DNA from 3 places in the Castellaniella defragrans 65Phen genome. Region 3 is predicted to be linked to each of the others. Evidence: predicted binding sites of a transcription regulator. Region 3 holds the regulator's gene; each other region holds the start of a gene.

Region 1 (6,215 bases), 1.8 Mb from region 3:
TTCGGTCACTCCGATGGATCTGGGCATGGGCGGTATGCTGGCAAAAAACAAGGACTGCCTGGGCAAGAGATCTCTGGCGCGCAGCCACACCAGCGGTCCTGGGCGCAAGCAGTTCGTTGGTTTGCTGGCCAATGATCCCGCCTGCGTGTTGCCGGAAGGCGGCCAGATTCTGCTGGGTCCGACCCAGGCGGCCATCGCTCCGATGTTCGGTCACGTGACTTCCAGCTATATGAGTCCGATCCTGGGCCGATCCATTGCGCTCGCCCTGCTCAAGGATGGCCATGAGCGGATGGGTGAAGAAGTCACAGTAGCCACGGCCGATGGTCGATTCATGCCGGCGCGCGTCTGCAGCCCGGTGTTCTACGATCCCGAAGGAGCCCGTCAAAATGTTGAATGAAAACAAACAGCAGAGCCCGCTGACGGGACTGCACACGGACTTTGGTCTGCCACTGTTGCATGGTGACTCCAATCGAGTGTCCCTGAGCGAGCAATCTCTGGTCAGTCTGGCCAATCTGCGTGTCGATCCTTCCAATTCAACCATTCTGGGAACCGTCCAGGCGTGTCTGGGGCTGGAATTGCCCCTGGTACCCAACACAGTGGCCCATGATGGGGACATTACGGCCTTGTGGCTGGCGCCTGACGAGTGGCTGCTGCGCGCCGGCGCAGGTGTCGATCTGGTATCCCGGGTCGAACATGCGCTGGCAGGTCACTGGTTTGCGATCACGGACCAGAGCAGCGGCTATTCCGCCGTTCAGTTGCATGGGCCGGGGGCGCGCAATGTGTTGAACGCGGGCTGTCCGCTGGATCTGCACCCCCGGGCCTTACCGCTTGGCCGTTGCGCTCAGTCGCATTTTTTCAAGGCCAGCGTGCTGCTGCGCCCGCTGGAGGATACGGGCGATGCCTGGGAACTGATCGTGCGACGCAGTTTCGCCGATTACGCGGTGCGCATGCTGCTGGATGCGATGGAGGGCTGAGCACCGATTCGCAAGGCGGCATGGTCGCCCGCAAGGGCGGTCACGGCGCCTACCCGCGCCGCAGTTCGAAGGATGGGAACAGCGCCGCCAGCGCGTCGCTGACCCCTGCGCCCGGCCAGTCCCGCAAGGACTGGCCGTGTGCATTCAGGATCTCGTCGGCGCAGCCTTGGGTGCGGAACACTTGTACGGCGTAACGGCGCACACCGTATTGAGCCAGCGCGCGGCCCAGTGCCACCAGCTCCTGCGCATCGATCAGATCGGGATGGACGGTGGTGCGGCATTCGAAATCGACGCCGCTGTCCAGCACGGCCTGCAGGCTGGCGCGTGCGGGGTGGCCGCTGCCGGTGACGCCGGTGATGCGGGCGTAGTCATCGAAACCCGCCTTGATGTCCAGGCCGACCCAGTCCACCAGCGGCAGCACCTGGGCCAGGCGGCGCGGGTGCGTGCCCCCGGTGTGCAGGCCGATCTTGTAGCCCAGCTCGCGCGCCTGCCGGATGGCGGCGCCCAGGCCCGGGTCCATCGTGGGCTCGCCGCCGCTGAAGACCACGCCGTCGATCAACCCGACGCGGCGGCGCAAGAATGCCAGGACGTCATCGTTCCAGTCCAGCGGACTGTCGGCGGTGCGTGGCTGCAGGTGCGGGTTGTGGCAGTAACCGCAACGCCAGGGGCAGCCTTGCACGAAGAGAACGGTTGCCAGCAGGCCGGGGTAGTCTGTGGCGGTGAAGGGCACCAGCCCGCCGACCTTCAGGTGCGCGGGCGGCCGTCCCGGCGCGATGCGCGGGACGGAGGCGGCCGCCGTCGAGGCGTGGGACGCGGTGGCGGCGCGCATGGGATTACACCGCCTGCCGGGCAGGCGCCTGGCCGGCAGGCCGTTCGACGAAGAAGCGGCGTTCGTGGAACTCGCCTTTCTTGCCGATGTTGAAGGATGACATAGGGCGGTGGTAGCCCATGACGCGTGTCCAGATCTCGCAAGGCTGGCGTTCGGCGTCGTTCAGGGTGATGGATGTGTTGGGCATGATGTGCTCCTGAGAGGCTGAGAAAACCGGGCCGTGGCCCGGACGGAAAAAAAGAGGGGGGCGGTCAGACCGGAGACATGCGCCCGGCCCGCCGGCGTCGTTCAGGCGACGCGGGCCGCCGGGGCGGGGGCCGCGCTGGCGTCGGACGCCGTCGTCCCGGCGTGCTTGCGGGCGAGCAGTTCGTCGTCGCAATGCGGGCAGAATTCGTGTTTGCCCGGCAGGTAGCCGTGCCTGGGGCAGATGGAAAACGTCGGCGTGATCGTGATGTAGGGCAGCGAGAAACGGCTGAGCGTGCGGCGCACCAGTTCGCGGCAGGCGTCGGCCGAGGACAGCGGCTCGGTCATGTACAGGTGCAGCACGGTGCCACCGGTGTATTTGCGTTGCAGTTCGTCCTGGCGCTCCAGGGCTTCGAAGGGGTCGTCGGTGAAGCCTACCGGCAACTGGGACGAGTTGGTGTAGTAGGGCATGTCCGGCGTGCCGGCCTGCAGAATGCCGGGCCAGCGGGCGCGGTCCTCCTTGGCGAAACGGTAGGTCGTGCCCTCGGCCGGGGTGGCTTCCAGGTTATACATGTGGCCGGTGGCCTCCTGGAATTCGATCATGCGGGCGCGCACGTGATCCAGCAGGCGCACGGCAAAAGCGTGGCCCCAGGGGCTGGTCAGGTCGTGCTCGTCGGCGGTGAAGTTGCGGATCATTTCATTGATGCCGTTGACGCCCAGCGTGGAGAAGTGGTTGCGCAGGGTGCCCAGGTAGCGGCGCGTATAGGGGAACAGGCCATTGTCCATGTGTTCCTGGATCACGCGGCGCTTGATCTCCAGGCTGTCGCGGCCCAGTTCCAGCAGTTCGTCCAGGCGGGCCATCAGGCCGGCCTCGTCGCCGGCATGCAGGTGGCCCAGGCGCGCGCAGTTGATCGTCACCACCCCCAGTGAGCCGGTCTGCTCGGCCGAACCGAACAGGCCGTTGCCGCGCTTGAGCAGCTCGCGCAGGTCGAGCTGCAGGCGGCAGCACATGGAGCGGATCATGTTCGGCTTGAGTTCCGAGTTGATGAAGTTCTGGAAGTAGGGCAGGCCGTACTTGGCGGTCATCTCGAACAGGCGTTCGGCGTTGGGGCTGTGCCAGTCGAAGTCGGGCGTGATGTTGTAGGTGGGGATGGGAAAGGTAAACGCGCGCCCGCGCGCGTCGCCGGCCATCATGACCTCGATGTAGGCGCGGTTGATCATGTCCATTTCGGCCTGCAGCTCGCCGTAGGTGAAGGACATTTCCGCCCCGCCGATCACCGGGACCTGGTCGCGCAGGTCTTCGGGGCAGACCCAGTCGAAAGTCAGGTTGGTGAACGGCGTCTGGGTGCCCCAGCGCGAGGGGACGTTCAGGTTGAAGATCAGTTCCTGGATGAACTGGCGCACTTCGGCGTAGGACAGGGCATCCTTGCGGACGAAGGGCGCCATGTAGGTGTCGAAGGAGCTGAAGGCCTGGGCGCCGGCCCATTCGTTCTGCAGCGTGCCCAGGAAATTGACGATCTGGCCCACGGCGCTGGACATGTGGCGCGGCGGCCCGGATTCGATCTTGCCCGGCACCCCGTTCAGGCCTTCGTTCAACAGGGTGCGAAGCGACCAGCCGGCGCAGTAGCCCGAGAGCATGTCCAGGTCGTGGATGTGCAGGTCGCCCTGGCGGTGCGCCTGGCCGACGGTCTCGGGGTAGACGTGGCTGAGCCAGTAGTTGGCGATCAGCTTGCCCGAGGTGTTCAGGATCAGGCCGCCCAGCGAATACCCCTGGTTGGCGTTGGCGTTGACGCGCCAGTCCTGCTGGCGCAGGTATTCGTCGATGGAGCGGATCACGTCCACGTGCGGGACGGGGCGGGCGGCCCGGGCGTGGGCCGCACTCTGGATCGGGGTGGGGTTCATCCTGGATATCTCTATATATTGTGTACAGACGAATCGTAAACACAATATATGGTGGTATCAAGGCATCCGGCGTCTTTTTTTGATAGGCTTGATGAAAGTCAAGAACAGCCGGCCCGGGCGCGGGGCCGTGCGCGCGCCCGGGCCGGGCATGCTCCGCCCGGGGGCCGGGTCGTTCAGGTCCTCCTGCGGGTCCCGCCGCCGAGCGCCGCCTTCGACAGCCGGTCCAGCAGCAGCGCCACCGCCACGATCGCCAGGCCCGCGCGCAGCCCCAGGCCCATCTCCATGCGCGTCAGGCCGCGGGTGACCTCGGCGCCCAGGCCGCCCGAGCCGACCAGGCCGGCCAGCACCACCATCGCCAGCGACAGCAGGATGCACTGGTTCAGGCCCACCAGCAGCGTGGGCATGGCGGCCGGGACCTCGATCTTGAACAGCACGGTGCGCGGCGGCGCGCCCAGCGCCTGGCCGAGTTCCAGCAGGTCCCTGGGGATCTGATCGAACGCCAGCGTGGTCAGCCGCAGCATCGGCGGGATGCCGTAGACGATGGTGGCGATGATGGCCGGGACGCTGCCCAGGCTGAAGAGGATCACGGCCGGGATCAGGTACACCCAGGGCGGCACGGTCTGCATGATGTCCAGGATGGGACGCAGCACGGCCGCGAGGCGCGGGTGGCGGGACGCCAGCACGCCCAGCGGGAAGGCGATCGCCACCGACAGGGCGACGGCGACCGAGACCAGGGTGATCGTCTGCATGGCTTCCTGCCACAGGCCCACGCCCCAGCAGAAGCCCAGCGCCAGGGCCGTGACGGCGGCCGGCCGCCGGCCCAGGGTCCACAGGGCCAGTCCCGCGGCCGCGAGGATCAGGCCCCAGGGCGGCAGGATCAGCAGCAGCGCCGTGGCGCCGTCCAGGACGGCCTGGATGACGTCGCTGATGAAGGCGAAGAGCGGATGCCAGTGGGTGTTCAGCCAGTCCACCGCCGGGGTCAGGAAGGCGCCGGGCGAGAAGTGGGTCGGGGTCGGGTTCATGCCTTTCTCCTCCTGGAGCCGGAGCGGCCGGCGCTCTGGCTGAGCCGGTCCAGGATCATGGTCAGAATGACGATGGCGATGGCCGCGTCGATGGACTTGGCGATGTCGAGCTTGCGGATCGCGTCGTAGATGGTCTGGCCCAGTCCGCCCGACCCGACGATGCCGGCGATGACGACCATGCCGAAGGCCATCATCAGGCTCTGGTTGATGCCGGCCATGATGCTGGGCAGGGCGAAGGGCAGCCGGATCTTGGCGAACATCTGCCAGCGGGTCATGCCGGTGGCCATGCCCAGTTCGATGTATTCGACGGGCGCCATCCGCATGCCCAGCGCGGCCAGGCGGAAGGCCGGCGGGACCGCGACGACCAGGGTGGAGACCAGCGCGGTCGCGGGCCCGTAGCCCAGCAGCGCGATCCCGGGCAGCAGGTAGATGTACGGCGGCAGGGTCTGCAGCAGGTCCAGCACGGGGGTGGCCAGGCGGTCCAGCGCCGGGACGTAGCCGCTCAGGATGCCGGCCGGAATGGCGATTGCCAGGGCCAGCAGCGTGGCGGCGATCACCAGGGCCAGCGTGCCGATGGTCTCGGGCCAGAGATTCATCAGCTCGCAGACCGCCAGGGCGGCGGCGGCCAGGGCGCCGAAGCGCCAGCCGACCAGGCGCCAGCCCAGCAGGCCGATGGCGAGCGCCACGACGTAGGACGGCGCCAGGCCCAGCAGCCACAGGATGGCGCCGTAGAAGCCTTCCAGGCCGCCCTGGATCGCGGCGAAGACCTGGCTGGAGCTGTCCGTCAGGTGGGCCAGGGCCTCGTCCATCCAGCCGTCGAACGCGGCGATGGGATCGGTATCGTTCATGGTGTGAACCCTCCTGGTCCGGCGTCAGTGCGCCGCGGGGCGGCCGGCCTGGTCGCCCTGGATGCCCCTGAGCAGGTCGCGGGGCGATACGACGCCGACGGGGCCGCCGTCGTCCATGATCGCAACCGATTCCAGGCCGGTCCGGGTGGACAGGGCGATCAGTTCGGCGATGTCGGCTTCGGCCGCGGCGCGCGGCAGCGCGTCGAGGGCGACGTCCGGGTGCGCGGCGCGGAACTCGGCGACCGTGCCCATGATCGAGCGGGCCTTGACCAGATTCAGGCGCGAGATGCCGGCCACGAATTCCGCCACGTAGTCGTCGGCCGGATTGCGGACGATTTCCTCGGCGGTCCCGACCTGGATCAGGACGCCGTCCTTCATGATGGCGATGCGGTCGCCGATGCGGATCGCCTCGTCCAGGTCGTGCGTGATGAAGGCGGCCGATTTGCCCAGCTGCTTG
Region 2 (6,215 bases), 980 kb from region 3:
GTTTCGTACTCGATGCCCAGGATGTCCATGTCGCGCTTGGTGAGTTCGCATTGCGGGCAGTTGGGCTTTGAATAGACGGTGATGGCCATGTCGGATCCTTTTTTGTCGGTCGGGGTTTGATCGGGAGGTATGGCAGGAGGCGCGGATTCAGAAATCCACGTCGAACACTTCGTTCTCGTCGTCGCGCTTCATCACGCCGACCTTGTACTGGGCGGTGTCCTCTTCCTGGTTGGAGGCCTGGACCTTGCTCATGTTGAGCCAGCTTTCCATGTATTTCAGCGGGTTCTCGGTGACGATCGGGAAGGACACCCGGTCCTGGACGTTGAAGAAGCGGGCCACGTCGGTGGCGCTGAAATGGACCCAGTCCTTCATCATCTGGCAGGTCACGCCGGTGAGCTCGCGGCCTTCGGAGAAGGCGTAGTCGGTCCATTCGACCTCGCTGGCGGTGACCTCGTCGATCATCTGGACGATCTTGTCGCGGCATTGCTCGAAGGCGGTGCGGCCGCGCTCGGTCTTGACCATGGCGCGCAGGACTTCCTTGCCGTACTGGACGTGGACCTCGAATTCGTCCTGGGCGATCTTCTGGACCGCCTTGCCGATGGGCTGGAACAGGCCCGTGCCGTCGCAGATGCCGAAGGTGACGGCGAACGAGGCAAGGAACTGGATGCGCTCCATGCACAGCACGGCGACGATGAACAGGTAGATGGCGTTGTAGGTTTCCTGGTCGTTCTCGCGCTGGCCGCGGGCGTAGTCGTAGCTGACCTCGAAGGCGCGGTTGAAGACCTCGCTGACGACGCGCAGGCGGCTGATGGCCTCCTTGACCGAGAGGATCTCGTTGAGGATGTCGTCGGGATTGTCGAAGCTGTTGCGGACGATCTCGGAATACGTGGCGGCGTGGACGATCTCGTTCTTGGTGATCTCCACCCAGCCGGACCAGGCCTCGCTGCTGGTGCAGACCGGGGCCAGCACGGCGGCGATGGAGCGCGAGGCGACGCTGTCGGCCTCCCATTGCCACGCCAGGGTCTTGACCATCATGTCGTAGGTGTGGCGGTCGCAGGTCTTGAACTGCACGTTGCAGGTGGAATAGTCGAACTCGTTCTCGTCCCAGTCCTGGTTCTTCAGCGTCTTGTAGAGCTTCCAGATCTCGGGATAGAACTTGTTGATCGTGTCGAACAGGCCCAGGTCCTGGCCCAGGATGATTTCCGGGAAGGCGTAGTCGGACTTGTCGGTGTTGAAGATCTTGGTGGGCAGGGCTTCTTGGGTCATTTTCGGGTCGTGCCAGGGGTAGGGGGCGGTCGGAGGCCCCGGAACGGTCGTCCGGGGCCGGGGTCGTGCGGGCCGTGCGGCGCGGGCGGCCCTGATGTCGGGGAAGGGCCTACATCGTGCAGCTTTCGCAGACGACTTTTTCTTCCACGCCGTCGTGGATGCTGCCGGCGTTGTCCAGCGTCTTGTCCGAGGCCACGTTGGAGTTGTAGTAGTAGCGGGTCTTCATGCCGTACTTCACCATGGCGAAGTAGTGGGTGAGCAGTTCGCGGCTGGAGACCTTGTCGTCGTCCTTGATCCGGCGCCACAGGTCGGCGGAGATCCCCTGGTCGGTGAATTTCTGGAACACCGCGTAGGCCTTGATCATGTCCACTTCGGAGATGTCCCAGGCCGACTGGTAGAAATAGGCCGGGTTGTCGCTCTCGGGCGCGGCCCAGCGGATCGTGACCGAGCCGTCGGTCTTGTTCAGCGTGACGTCGCGCACGGGATAGAGCGAGTTGGGCTTGCCCAGCGCCTTGGAGGACGATTCCCCCGGCATGTACGCCACCAGGCAGGAATGGGCGATGCCGCCGTTCTGCATGATCTCGGTGCGCAGGGCTTCCCAGTCGTAGCGGTTATGGAAGTCGCCCAGCTCGTCGACGTTGCGGTTGTAGGTGTCGATCGGCAGCCAGCCGTCAGGCCAGCGGGTCTTGTGCATCCAGGGCGCGACGCCGCGTTCCTTGCTGATGCGCAGCGAGGCCCGGATGGCGTGGTACATGTGGCGTTCGGCGATGCGGTGCAGTTCCTCGCGGCCCTCGTCGGTGTCGTAGCGCAGGCCCTTGCGCGCCATGTGGGTGGCCACGCCCATCAGGCCCACGCCGGCGTTCATGCGGGCCTTGGCGGTCACGGCCACGTGGGGCAGCACGTAGTGCGAGTTGAGGATGCAGTAGTCGATCATCTTCAACGTCAGGTACATCGCCTCCTGGTAGGTCTCGTCGTCGTCCTCGCCGATGGCGTCGTAGGCGATGGCGCCCAGGGAGCACAGGGCGATCTCGGGTTCCTCGTGGATCTCGACCACGCGGGCGACCCGGCCGCCCTTGCCCGGCTCGTCGGACAGGATGTCGTCGCCCGCCTTCAGTTCGCCGGCGAAGATGACGCGCGGCAGGGTGGAGTCGGCGACCGCGACGGTCAGCGGCGCGTTGAAGTCGAAGGTCTGCGTCGTTCCGTCGGCGAGCTCGACGGTGATGTGGCCCACTTCCCGGTCGGAATACAGGTCGCGCATGTCCTGGTAGGGACGGTTGGGCTCGCAGATCTCCAGGCACAGGTTGCTGGAATGGATGGGTTCCTTGAAGGGCGTGTGGCGGTTCATCTCGTCGATGTTGGCCAGGTAGGCCACGCCGGTCTCCAGCGCCTCGTTCAGCGAGGTCAGGATCAGGTCGCGCGGCTTGAAGGTTTCCTTCTTGAAGGAGGGGTCGCGCTCCAGGCGCTCGTATTCGCGCTTGAAGGCGGCCGAGTCGGGGCCGAAGAACAGCCGGGTGAGCTCGGGCGCGGTGCGCACGTTGAACGAGAAGGCTTCCTCGTTGCGGGCGACCTTTTCGGCGAAGAGCTTGTTGGTGACCAGTGCGTAGTGCAGGTCGCGGTTCTTGCGGTCCTCGGTGCTGCGCGGGTTGCGCAGGTAGGCGATGACCTCGGCCTCGGGGTCGAAGCCGGAATAGTAGGTGGTGCAGGCGCCGCCGCGCCCGGCCTGCATGTTGGCGTGCACCGCCTTGCCCAGCGAGGCCAGGTAGGGCAGCTTGCCCTGGTGCTGGATCAGGCCGCCGCGCACCGGGTCGCCCTTGCTGCGGGTGATCAGGTGGCTGCCGATCCCGGCCGAGGCCGCGGTCATGCGGTAGGCGATGTGGTCGCCGATGGCCAGGGACGCCTCGTTGTCGTCCACCACGTACAGGCAGCACGAGGCGAAGCCGCGCAGTTTGGTGCCCAGGTTGACGTAGTTGGGCGTGGGGGCGGAGATCCGCTTGGCGGAGAATTCGGTGTAGAAGCGCCGCACCAGGTCGATCCGGCGCTCGGCGGGCTCGTTTTCCGACAGCGCCATGGCCATGCGCATGTAGACGAACTGCTGCGTTTCGTATTCCTGCCGGGTGACGCGGTTCTGCAGGCTGTACTTCTTGCGGATGTAGTGCAGCGAGAAGTGCGGCGTGTCGTAGTCCTGCTCGTGGTCGATGAAGGACTCGATCTCGGCGTATTCGGCGTCGGTGTAGTCCAGGCGCACCATCACCCCGTCGGCCACCATGCGGTCGTGCAGGGCCTTGACGGTGGGGATGGCGGGGCCGTGGATGATCTTGTGCAGGTGGGACGCGTACAGCCGGCCCGCCATCAGGTAGTAGGACCAGGTGCCCTTGTCCAGGCAGTTCTGGATCAGTTTTTCCTGCAGATCGGCGGTGGAGACCGTCTCGGGCATGGTGCTGACGGCCTGCAGCACGATGCTGCTCCAGTCGACCTTGTTGCCCAGGTTGGCGGCGGCCCAGCGGCCCCAGCCGTTGAGCTTGCTGGGGATGTAGGGTTCGATGCGTCCATCACGCTTGACGATGTTCTTGATCACGGCCGGCAGTCCTTGGTGGCATGGGGTCTTCCTGCAGAAGACCTCTTTGATTTTCTACATGTAGTGCGGCTGGAAATGATAAACACAATATATGGTGTAGGCAAGCGCGGTTTCAAATTCGTCCGTTGAAACATTTTGAGGGTTTCGGCGGCCCCCCGCGTCGTGATACCCTGGAGCGCTTTGGGGGATTTCGCGGCGGTTTTCGCGCCGCGCGATCCCTGGATTTCATCGCCCGGGCCCGCGCGGCCCGGCGATCCTGCGTGTCATCCCATGAATGGAATCGTCCGGCTGCTGGCCGTGTCGGCCCTGCTGGGCGGCGCCAGCCTCGCGCCGGCCCGGGCCTGGCAGGCGGCCGACCCGGATGCGGCGCTCATCGACCTGGCCCCCCAGCGCTATGCCGTCCCCGACGTGCCCCGCGACGTCCCGTCCGACGTCCCCTCCGACGCGGCCGAGGCCGGCGATGCCGCCGACGTGCCGGATGCGTCCGGGGCGGTCGCCGTCCCCGGGCTGCGCTACGACCTGCTGTTCCTGGATGAGCCCGGACACGGGACAGTCCTTGCGGACTGTGACGTGCCTGGCGGATCCGGGCCGCTTGCAAGCGGCGAGGTGGAGGGATGCTTCCGCCTGCGCTGGTTCGGCTCGGCCGCCGATCCGGCGGCCGGCGCGGGGCCGTCCGGCGGATTCGGGCCGCTCGCCTCCGGCGGCCTGGACGCCTGGACCCTGGGCGCGCGGAACTGGCGCTATCGCAGTTCCGCCGGCTACGGCGTGACGCTGGGCAGCACGGCCGCGGGCGCGCCGGACTGGGGGCGGCCCGTGCGCCTCGCGGGGGTGGGCGTGGCCCGCTCCGTCTCCCAGGGGCGCCTGCCGGCCGGGTCGTGGGACTACGCGGTGGCGGTCGGCGCCGTGGACACCGGCCGCACGCCCGCCGAGGGCGATCTGGCCTACGGACCGGTCGCGCTCGATGCGACCACGCGCTATGCGCCGGACCGCGACCTGATCCTGGCCTCGCGGCTGCAGAGCGCCCAGGGCCTGACGGCGCTGGGGCTGGGGGGCGACTATTCCATGGGCGGCGCGGGCGCCTGGCGGTTCGGCGTGTCCGGCTCGCGCCAGCCGCTGGCCGAGGGCTGGCGCCGGCAGCTGGGCTATACCCTGGGCCTGCTGCCGGGCTGGGACCTGTCCTGGGTGAATGCGCGGCAGGGCGGGGGCTATGCGGACCTGGCCGCGTACGGCGGCGACCCCGGCTGCGACTGCGTCAGCAACCAGTGGCAGCTGGACCTGGCGGCGGGCCGCTGGGGTTCGTTCAGCGGCTCGTTCGAGCGGCGGCTGGACGCGGCGGGCGGCGGGCTGGACGAGCGGGTCGGGCTGGCGCACGGCTTCCGCTATGGTCCGTACCTGCGGGTGCGCCTCGAAACCAACCGCAACCTGACGTCCGGGGACTACGGCCTGGGCGCGCGGTTCTCGCTGCCGCTGGACTGGTAGGGCGGCGGCGGTTCCGGGCCGGGATCAGTCCCGGCCGTTCAGGTGGTTCATGAAGACGCGGCACAGGGCTTCCATCCCACGCCGGTCGTCCTCGTCGAAGCGGTCCGTGACGGGGCTGTCCACGTCCCAGACGCCCAGCAGCGATCCGTCCGCGCGCACCAGCGGCACGACGATTTCCGATTGCGAGGCGGAATCGCAGGGGATGTGTCCGGAGAACCGGCTGACGTCGCGGACGACCTGGGTCCTCCGGGTGCTCGCGGCCGTGCCGCAGACGCCCGAGCCCAGGGCGATGCGGATGCAGGCGGGCTTGCCCTGGAAAGGACCGACGACGAGTTCCGTGCCGTCGTACAGGTAGAAGCCCGCCCAGTTCAGCTGCGGCAGGCTGTCGAACACCAGCGCGCTGAAATTGGCCGCGTTGGCGATCAGGTCGGGTTCCCCCGCGATCAGGCCGCGCGCCTGGGCGGCGAGGTCGGCGTAGTGTTCCGCCTTGCTGGCGTAGGCGCGGGGAGCGAATGTGAACATCGGGCATTCCAGGAGACGGTCTGAGGAAATCCCATTGTAGGGCGGCCGTTGCGGGCCGGCCGCCGGCCGGACCGCGGCATGATGATCGTTATAATCTTGTATATATAGCGAATGTGTGCCCGACTGGCTTATGCTGGGCCGGGGGACGTTTGCGCGGCATCAAGGCCGCGTGTCCGATCTCCGCATGACAATGTCGGCGGCGCGGCATGGCGCCTGTCGCCGCCGGATCCGACGCCAGGAGAACCGCCCATGATCACGCTGCCGATCGCCGCCATCGTCCATGACCACGAGGACGGGGCCGATGCGTTGATGCGCGCCTTCGCCGAGCGCCAGTCCCGCGCGGGGCTGGACGTGCGCGGCCTCGTGACGGAGC
Region 3 (6,215 bases):
GTCCGCGAGGCCTTCCACGCGCAGCCGCCCGCCTTCCCGGTACGCCAGGGCCATGCCCGCCTCGACCCACGGGTCGGCGGCCCGGGCGCGCACGCGGGCGAGCAGGAAGCGCTGCAGCAGCGCCGCCCGCGCATTCCAGTCCGCCGCCTCCGACAGCCGCTCCTGCAGGCGCCGGCCCTCGGGCCCCCACACCTCATCGAACGAAGGCGCCTCGTCCCGCAGCGCGGACTCCGCCATCGGCACGAACCGGCCCACCGCGCCGGCCCTGAAGCGGACCGCGACGAAGCCGACGCCCGGCTGCGGCGCCAGGTCCGCGACGGCGCGGCGCAGACAGAGCAGATGGCCCGCCGCCAGGGGCGCCACCGGGCCGTCCGCCCCGCGCAGGCGAAAGGGCGTGCCGTAGTGGAAGTACAGTTCCGCGCCGGTGCCCGGCAGCAGGGCCGGCAGGCCGATGGACTCGCCAGGCGCCGTCTCCCAGCCCCACAGGCGGTCGACGAAGGGGCGCAAGAGCGGCGCCGGGGCTTGCTGGAACGTGATCATGAGGCGGGACGGAAACCGCGCCCCGCCGCGCAGCGGGGCGCCGGACGGATGCACGGAGGAATGGGACGGATACGCGGCCGCACGGGGCGGATGTGTGGACGCACGGGACGGATGCGAGGACATACGGGGCGGATGCACGGGCGCACGGGACGGATGCATGGACGCACGAATGGACGGACGGAGAGGGATCGCCAGGGCCGCCGGCGCCGCATGCTCAGCGCAGCGAGTGCAGGCCGATCATGTTGCCCTCGGTGTCCCCCACCAGGGCGATGAATCCGTGCTGGCCGATGGAAAACTTGTCCTTGAAGACCTTCCCGCCGCCGGCGCCGGCACGCGCCGCCTCGATCGAGCAGTCCTCGCAGGAAAAGTAGACGATCGTGCCGTTGCCCCCGGGCGAAAATCCCTCCATCCTGACCAGGGCCCCCGGAGCGCCCGGCTGCCCGGGCCGCATCGGAAACCCCCACATCTCGATGTCGGGACTGTCCAGCCGCTCCAGCCGGACGGAAAAGACGGCCTCATAGAACTGCCTGGCCCTGTCCATGTCCTGCACGTAGATCTCAAACCAGCCGACGGAATTGCTTGTCATGGCGACGTCTCCTGCGGGCGACGAGAAGGTTCGATAGTAGCGCAGGATCGGCGGCCAAGGCGATCATGCCAAGGTCCTCATGCCAAGGTCCTCATGCCAAGGTCATGCCAAGGTCATGCCAGGTCCGTGCCAGGTCCGTGCCAGGTCCGTGCGGACCGTACGGTCACACGCCACGCGAAGACGCGGCGGACGAGAACGCTGGCGGCAAGGCTGAAGGCCCGCTCATCCCCGGCGACATACGCCAGCAGACGCAAAAAAGCCCGCGATGCGAGGAAACATGCGGGCTTTCCATACTGCTGTCTGCTGTTGCAGACGAATTCCTGGCGGACAAGGGGGGATTCGAACCCCCGATACGCTATTCACGTATACACGCTTTCCAGGCGTGCGCCTTCAACCACTCGGCCACCTGTCCTGCACGCCCGCGCGCCATTGCGGCAGACGAAGTCCGCTATTCTAACAGAGAAATGCCGAATCCGCCCTGGGACTCAGGCGGCGCCCAGCCCCGCGGGTGCGGCCATCCCCATGCCGCCCACCATGCGCTCGACGTAGCGGGCGATCAGGTCGATCTCCAGGTTGACCGGGGAGCCGACTTCCAGGTTGCGCAGGGTCGTGACCTGGACGGTGTGCGGGATCAGGTTGATGGAGATCTCCGTGCCCTCTTCCTGGTCGTCCACGCGATTGACCGTCAGGCTCACGCCGTTGACCGTGACCGAGCCCTTGTAGGCCAGGTATTTCGACAGGTGGGCCGGGACGATGATGCGCAGTTCGGTCGATTCCGCCACGGCGTCGAAGCAGGTCACGCGGCCCACGCCGTCGACGTGGCCGGACACCAGGTGCCCGTCCAGGCTGTCGCCCAGCCGCAGGGCGTGCTCCAGGTTGACCTCGCCGGGGCGGTCCAGGCCGCAGGTGCGGTCCAGGCTTTCGCGCGAGACGTCGACCTCGAAGGCATCCTCGTGCAGGGCGACGACCGTCATGCAGGCCCCCTGGATGGCGATCGAGTCGCCCAGGCGGGTCGCCGCCAGCGGCAGGCCGCCGGCCTGGATGGACAGGCGCACGCCCGCTTCCTCGCCGTCGCCCAGGGGACGGACTTCGGTGATGCGGCCGACGGCCGCGATGATTCCGGTGAACATGGGGCTCTATCCTTTTTTCAAACCGCAGGCCTCGACCAGCGCGTCCCAGTGCGCCGGGTCGCGCAGCCGCAGCCGCATGTCCCGGCCCAGTTGCAGGACGTCCTGGAACTCGTAGCGGTAGGCCTGGTCCAGGCCCGCCAGGGGGGTGGGCAGCGCCGCCAGGCCCTGGCCGTCGCCCAGGACGCTGGGCGCCAGGTAGGCCACCCATTCGTCGACCAGCCCGGCCTGGACCAGCGCGCCCTGCAGCCGCGCGCCGGCCTCGACGTGGACCTCGTTGATCTCGTGATCCCCCAGCCAGCGCATCAGCGCCGCCAGGGACAGGGCGCCGCGCTCGTCCGGGGGCAGCACGATGACGCGCACATTGCGCGCCGCCAGGCGGGCGGCCTTGCCGGCATCGGGCCGCGCCGTGAAGATCCACACCGGATCGCCGTTGACGATCCGGGCCTGCTCTCCCAGCACGAACTGCGTGTCCAGCACCGCGCGGATCGGCTGGCGCGGCGTCTCGACGGCGCGCACGTCCAGCATGGGGTCGTCGGACAGGATCGTGCCGATGCCGGTCAGCACCATGCAGGCCCGCGCCCGCCAGCGGTGCCCGTCGTCGCGGGCGACGTCCCCGGTGATCCACTGCGAGCGGCCGTCGGGCAGGGCCATGCGCCCGTCGAAGGACGCGGCGGACTTCAGCCACAGCCAGGGCGTGCCGCGCGTCATGCGCGCGCAGAAGCCGGGGTTCTGCGCCAGGACGTCCTCGGCGAACAGGCCGACGTCCACCTGGATGCCGGCGGCGCGCAGCCGTTCGATGCCGCCGCCGGCCACCTTGGGGTTGGGGTCCCGCAGGCCGACCACGACCCGCGCGACGCCGGCCGCGACCAGCGCATCGGCGCACGGCGGGGTGCGGCCCGTGTGGCTGCAGGGTTCCAGCGTGACGTAGGCCGTGGCGCCGCGCACGTCCACGCCCTGGAGGGCGGCCTCGTGCAGGGCCTGGGCCTCGGCGTGGCGCCCGCCCGCCCGCTGGGTGCTGCCCTCGGCCAGCCAGCGGCCGTCGCGCACCAGCACGCAGCCGACGCGGGGATTGGGGCTGCTGACGAACAGCGCCTGCTCGGCCACCCGCAGGGCGCGCCGCATCCAGCGGTGGTCCTCGGTGGAGAAGACAGGCCCCCCGCGCGGCGCCTGCGGTTCGCCGCCCGCCGGGGGAGCGCTTTCCGCCGGAGGGCGGCCCGGCGAGGGAGAAAGGGCGTCAGGCCTTGTCATCGACATCGTCCGCGCCGCGGAATTCGTCGATGGCCTGGACGAATTCGCGGATGTCCTCGAAGCTGCGGTAGACCGAGGCGAAGCGCACGTAGGCCACCGGATCGAGCTGGCGCAATTCCGACATGACCAGCTCGCCGATGTAGTCCGAGGGCACCTCGCGCCGGCCGCTGGTCAGGAGGCGTTCCTGGATGCGCGCGGCGGCGGCGTCCACCGCCGAGGCGCTGACGGGGCGCTTGCGCAGCGCCAGCGCCATGCTGCCGCGCAGCTTGGCCGGGTCGAAATCCACCCGGGTGCCGTTGCGCTTGACGATGGCGGGCATCATCAGGTCCACCCGCTCGTAGGTGGTGAAGCGGCGGTCACAGGCCGTGCAGCGCCGGCGGCGGCGGATCGTGTCGCCTTCCTCGGAAACCCGGGAATCCACGACCTGGGTATCGGCACAACTGCAGAACGGACACTTCATCTGCGCTGCGGGCGCCCGCGGGCGCCCGTTCCGGTTGGTTTAGCGATAGACCGGCAGGCGCGCGGTCAGCTCGTTGACCTGCGCGCGCACCCGGGCGACGTTGTCGGCATCGTTCGGATTGTCGAGCACGTCGGCGATCAGGTTGCCGGTGAGCTCGGCCTCGGCTTCCTTGAAGCCGCGCGTGGTCATGGCCGGCGTGCCCAGGCGGATGCCGCTGGTGACGAAGGGCTTTTCCGGGTCGTTCGGGATGGCGTTCTTGTTGACCGTGATGTGGGCCTCGCCCAGGACGGCCTCGGCGGCCTTGCCGGTGATGCCCTTGGCGCGCAGGTCCACCAGCATCACGTGGCTTTCGGTGCGGCCGGACACGATGCGCAGGCCGCGCTTGACCAGGGTGTCGGCCAGCACGCGGGCATTGGCGGCCACCTGGGCGGCATAGGCCTTGAATTCGGGCCGCAGGGCCTCGCCGAAGGCCACCGCCTTGGCGGCGATGACGTGCATCAGCGGACCGCCCTGGATGCCGGGGAAGATGGCGGAATTGACGATCTTCTCGAATTCGGCCTTCATCATGATCACGCCGCCGCGCGGGCCGCGCAGGGACTTGTGCGTGGTCGAGGTGACGAAGTCGGCGTGCGGCACCGGGTTGGGGTAGACGCCGCCGGCCACCAGGCCCGCGTAGTGGGCGATGTCCACCATGAACAGGGCGCCGTTGTCGTGGGCGATGCGCGCCATGCGCTCGAAGTCGATGCGCAGCGAATAGGCCGAGGCGCCGCCGACGATCAGCTTGGGCTTGAGGGTGCGCGCGAGTTCTTCCAGCTGGTCGTAGTCCAGGACCTCGTTGGCGTCCAGGCCGTAGGAATGGAAGTCGTACAGCTTGCCGGAAGCGTTGACCGGCGAGCCGTGCGTCAGGTGGCCGCCTTCGGCCAGGCTCATGCCCAGCACGGTGTCGCCCGGCTTGAGCACGGCCATGTACACGCCCTGGTTGGCCTGGGAGCCGGAGTTCGGCTGCACGTTGGCGGCTTCCGCGCCGAAGATCGCCTTCAGGCGGTCGATCGCCAGCTGCTCGACCACGTCCACGTACTCGCAGCCGCCGTAATAGCGCTTGCCGGGATAGCCTTCGGCGTACTTGTTGGTCAGCTGCGTGCCCTGGGCCTGCATGACGGCGGGGCTGGCGTAGTTTTCCGAGGCGATCAGCTCGATGTGCTGTTCCTGGCGGACGTTTTCCTGCTGGATGGCGGCCCAGATGTCCGGGTCGGCCTGATCGAGGGTGCGGGAACGGTCAAACATGGGGTAGTGGTCCTGAAAGGCGGAGAAGTCGGGAAAATCGGGTCATTCTAGCGCGAACCCCCGCGCGCCCACAGCCTACAGGGCGTGCAGGCGGGGATTCAGGGTATAGGTGCCGGTCAGGGACGCCTGGGCCAGGATGTGCCCGCGCATGGCTTCCAGGACCTGCGCGCCGGTGAAGCGGCCGGACACGCCCAGCTCGGCCACGTCCAGCGCGTAGACCGTGAAGACGTAGCGGTGGACGCGCGCGTCGTTCCAGGGCGGGCAGGGGCCGTCGTAGCCGAAGTAGTCGCCGCTCATGTCGCGGTCGGAGGCGAACCAGCCGGTGTAGTCGTTCAGCCCCTGGCGCGTGCCGTCCAGGGCCAGCGGGCCGGCCTTGCCGCGCGGCGTGATGCCGTTGGAGTAGTCGCCTTCGGCGAGGGCGCGCGTGTCGGGCGAAACATCCACCAGGACCCAGTGGAAGAAGTCGGTGCGCGGCAGGTCGGCCGGGACCTCGCGGCCTTCCTGGTTGACGTCGTCGGGGCGCGTGGGCACGTCCGGATCGACGCACAGGATGGCGAAGGACCGCGTGCCCTCGGGCACGTCCGTCCAGCTCAGCTGCGGATTGCGGTTGCCGGCCAGGGTGACGTGGGTCTGCGGATCGATCCGCGCGAAGGCGTTGCGTTCGGGAATGACCCCCTGATCGGGGAAGGATTCGCTGTGCAGTTTCATGGGGTCCTCCGTGGGTGCTTCGGGTTCAGGTCAGGGTGACCCGGGCGAACTTGCGCTTGCCGACCTGCATGACGTAGGTGCCCGCCGGCAGCAGCAGGGATTTGTCCTCGACGCGGTCGCCGTCGATGCGCACGCCACCCTGCTCGATGTTGCGCTGGGCCTCGGACGCCGAGGCCGCCAGCCCCGATTCGCGCAGGACCTTGAGGATGCCCATCGGCGCGGCGCCGGCGGTGACCGCAGGCATGTCGTCGGGAATCGC

What was found. The regulator NrdR, encoded in region 3, represses ribonucleotide reductase genes. The targets are predictions, from matches to a motif close to CACNANATNTNGTG.
Region 1: a site for NrdR is predicted at 3,929-3,942, ahead of BN940_RS07630 (ribonucleoside triphosphate reductase). Genes of this name have one in related genera too.
Region 2: a site for NrdR is predicted at 3,925-3,938, ahead of BN940_RS17815 (ribonucleoside-diphosphate reductase subunit alpha). Genes of this name have one in related genera too.

Annotation. Positions count from the first base shown of each region.
Region 1 covers NZ_HG916765.1:1,686,830-1,693,044, forward strand. Annotated here, with positions in the region: gene BN940_RS07610 (sarcosine oxidase subunit alpha family protein) at 1-397, shown strand, start outside; gene BN940_RS18440 (sarcosine oxidase subunit gamma) at 387-974, shown strand; gene BN940_RS07620 (anaerobic ribonucleoside-triphosphate reductase activating protein) at 1,024-1,803, opposite strand; gene nrdD (anaerobic ribonucleoside-triphosphate reductase) at 1,808-1,990, opposite strand; gene BN940_RS07630 (ribonucleoside triphosphate reductase) at 2,092-3,888, opposite strand; gene BN940_RS07635 (ABC transporter permease) at 4,062-4,910, opposite strand; gene BN940_RS07640 (ABC transporter permease) at 4,907-5,758, opposite strand; gene BN940_RS07645 (quaternary amine ABC transporter ATP-binding protein) at 5,783-6,215, opposite strand, start outside.
Region 2 covers NZ_HG916765.1:818,307-824,521, forward strand. Annotated here, with positions in the region: gene BN940_RS03610 (glutaredoxin family protein) at 1-89, opposite strand, end outside; gene BN940_RS03615 (ribonucleotide-diphosphate reductase subunit beta) at 148-1,266, opposite strand; gene BN940_RS17815 (ribonucleoside-diphosphate reductase subunit alpha) at 1,376-3,841, opposite strand; gene BN940_RS03630 (fimbria/pilus outer membrane usher protein) at 4,112-5,320, shown strand; gene BN940_RS03635 (GAF domain-containing protein) at 5,345-5,842, opposite strand; gene BN940_RS03640 (DUF2478 domain-containing protein) at 6,092-6,215, shown strand, end outside.
Region 3 covers NZ_HG916765.1:3,795,595-3,801,809, forward strand. Annotated here, with positions in the region: gene BN940_RS18115 (helix-turn-helix domain-containing protein) at 1-540, opposite strand, end outside; gene BN940_RS17010 (VOC family protein) at 755-1,126, opposite strand; tRNA gene BN940_RS17015 (tRNA-Ser) at 1,448-1,538, opposite strand; gene BN940_RS17020 (riboflavin synthase) at 1,612-2,256, opposite strand; gene ribD (bifunctional diaminohydroxyphosphoribosylaminopyrimidine deaminase/5-amino-6-(5-phosphoribosylamino)uracil reductase RibD) at 2,263-3,510, opposite strand; gene nrdR (transcriptional regulator NrdR) at 3,491-3,964, opposite strand; gene glyA (serine hydroxymethyltransferase) at 4,004-5,248, opposite strand; gene BN940_RS17040 (YbhB/YbcL family Raf kinase inhibitor-like protein) at 5,324-5,956, opposite strand; gene tyrS (tyrosine--tRNA ligase) at 5,982-6,215, opposite strand, start outside.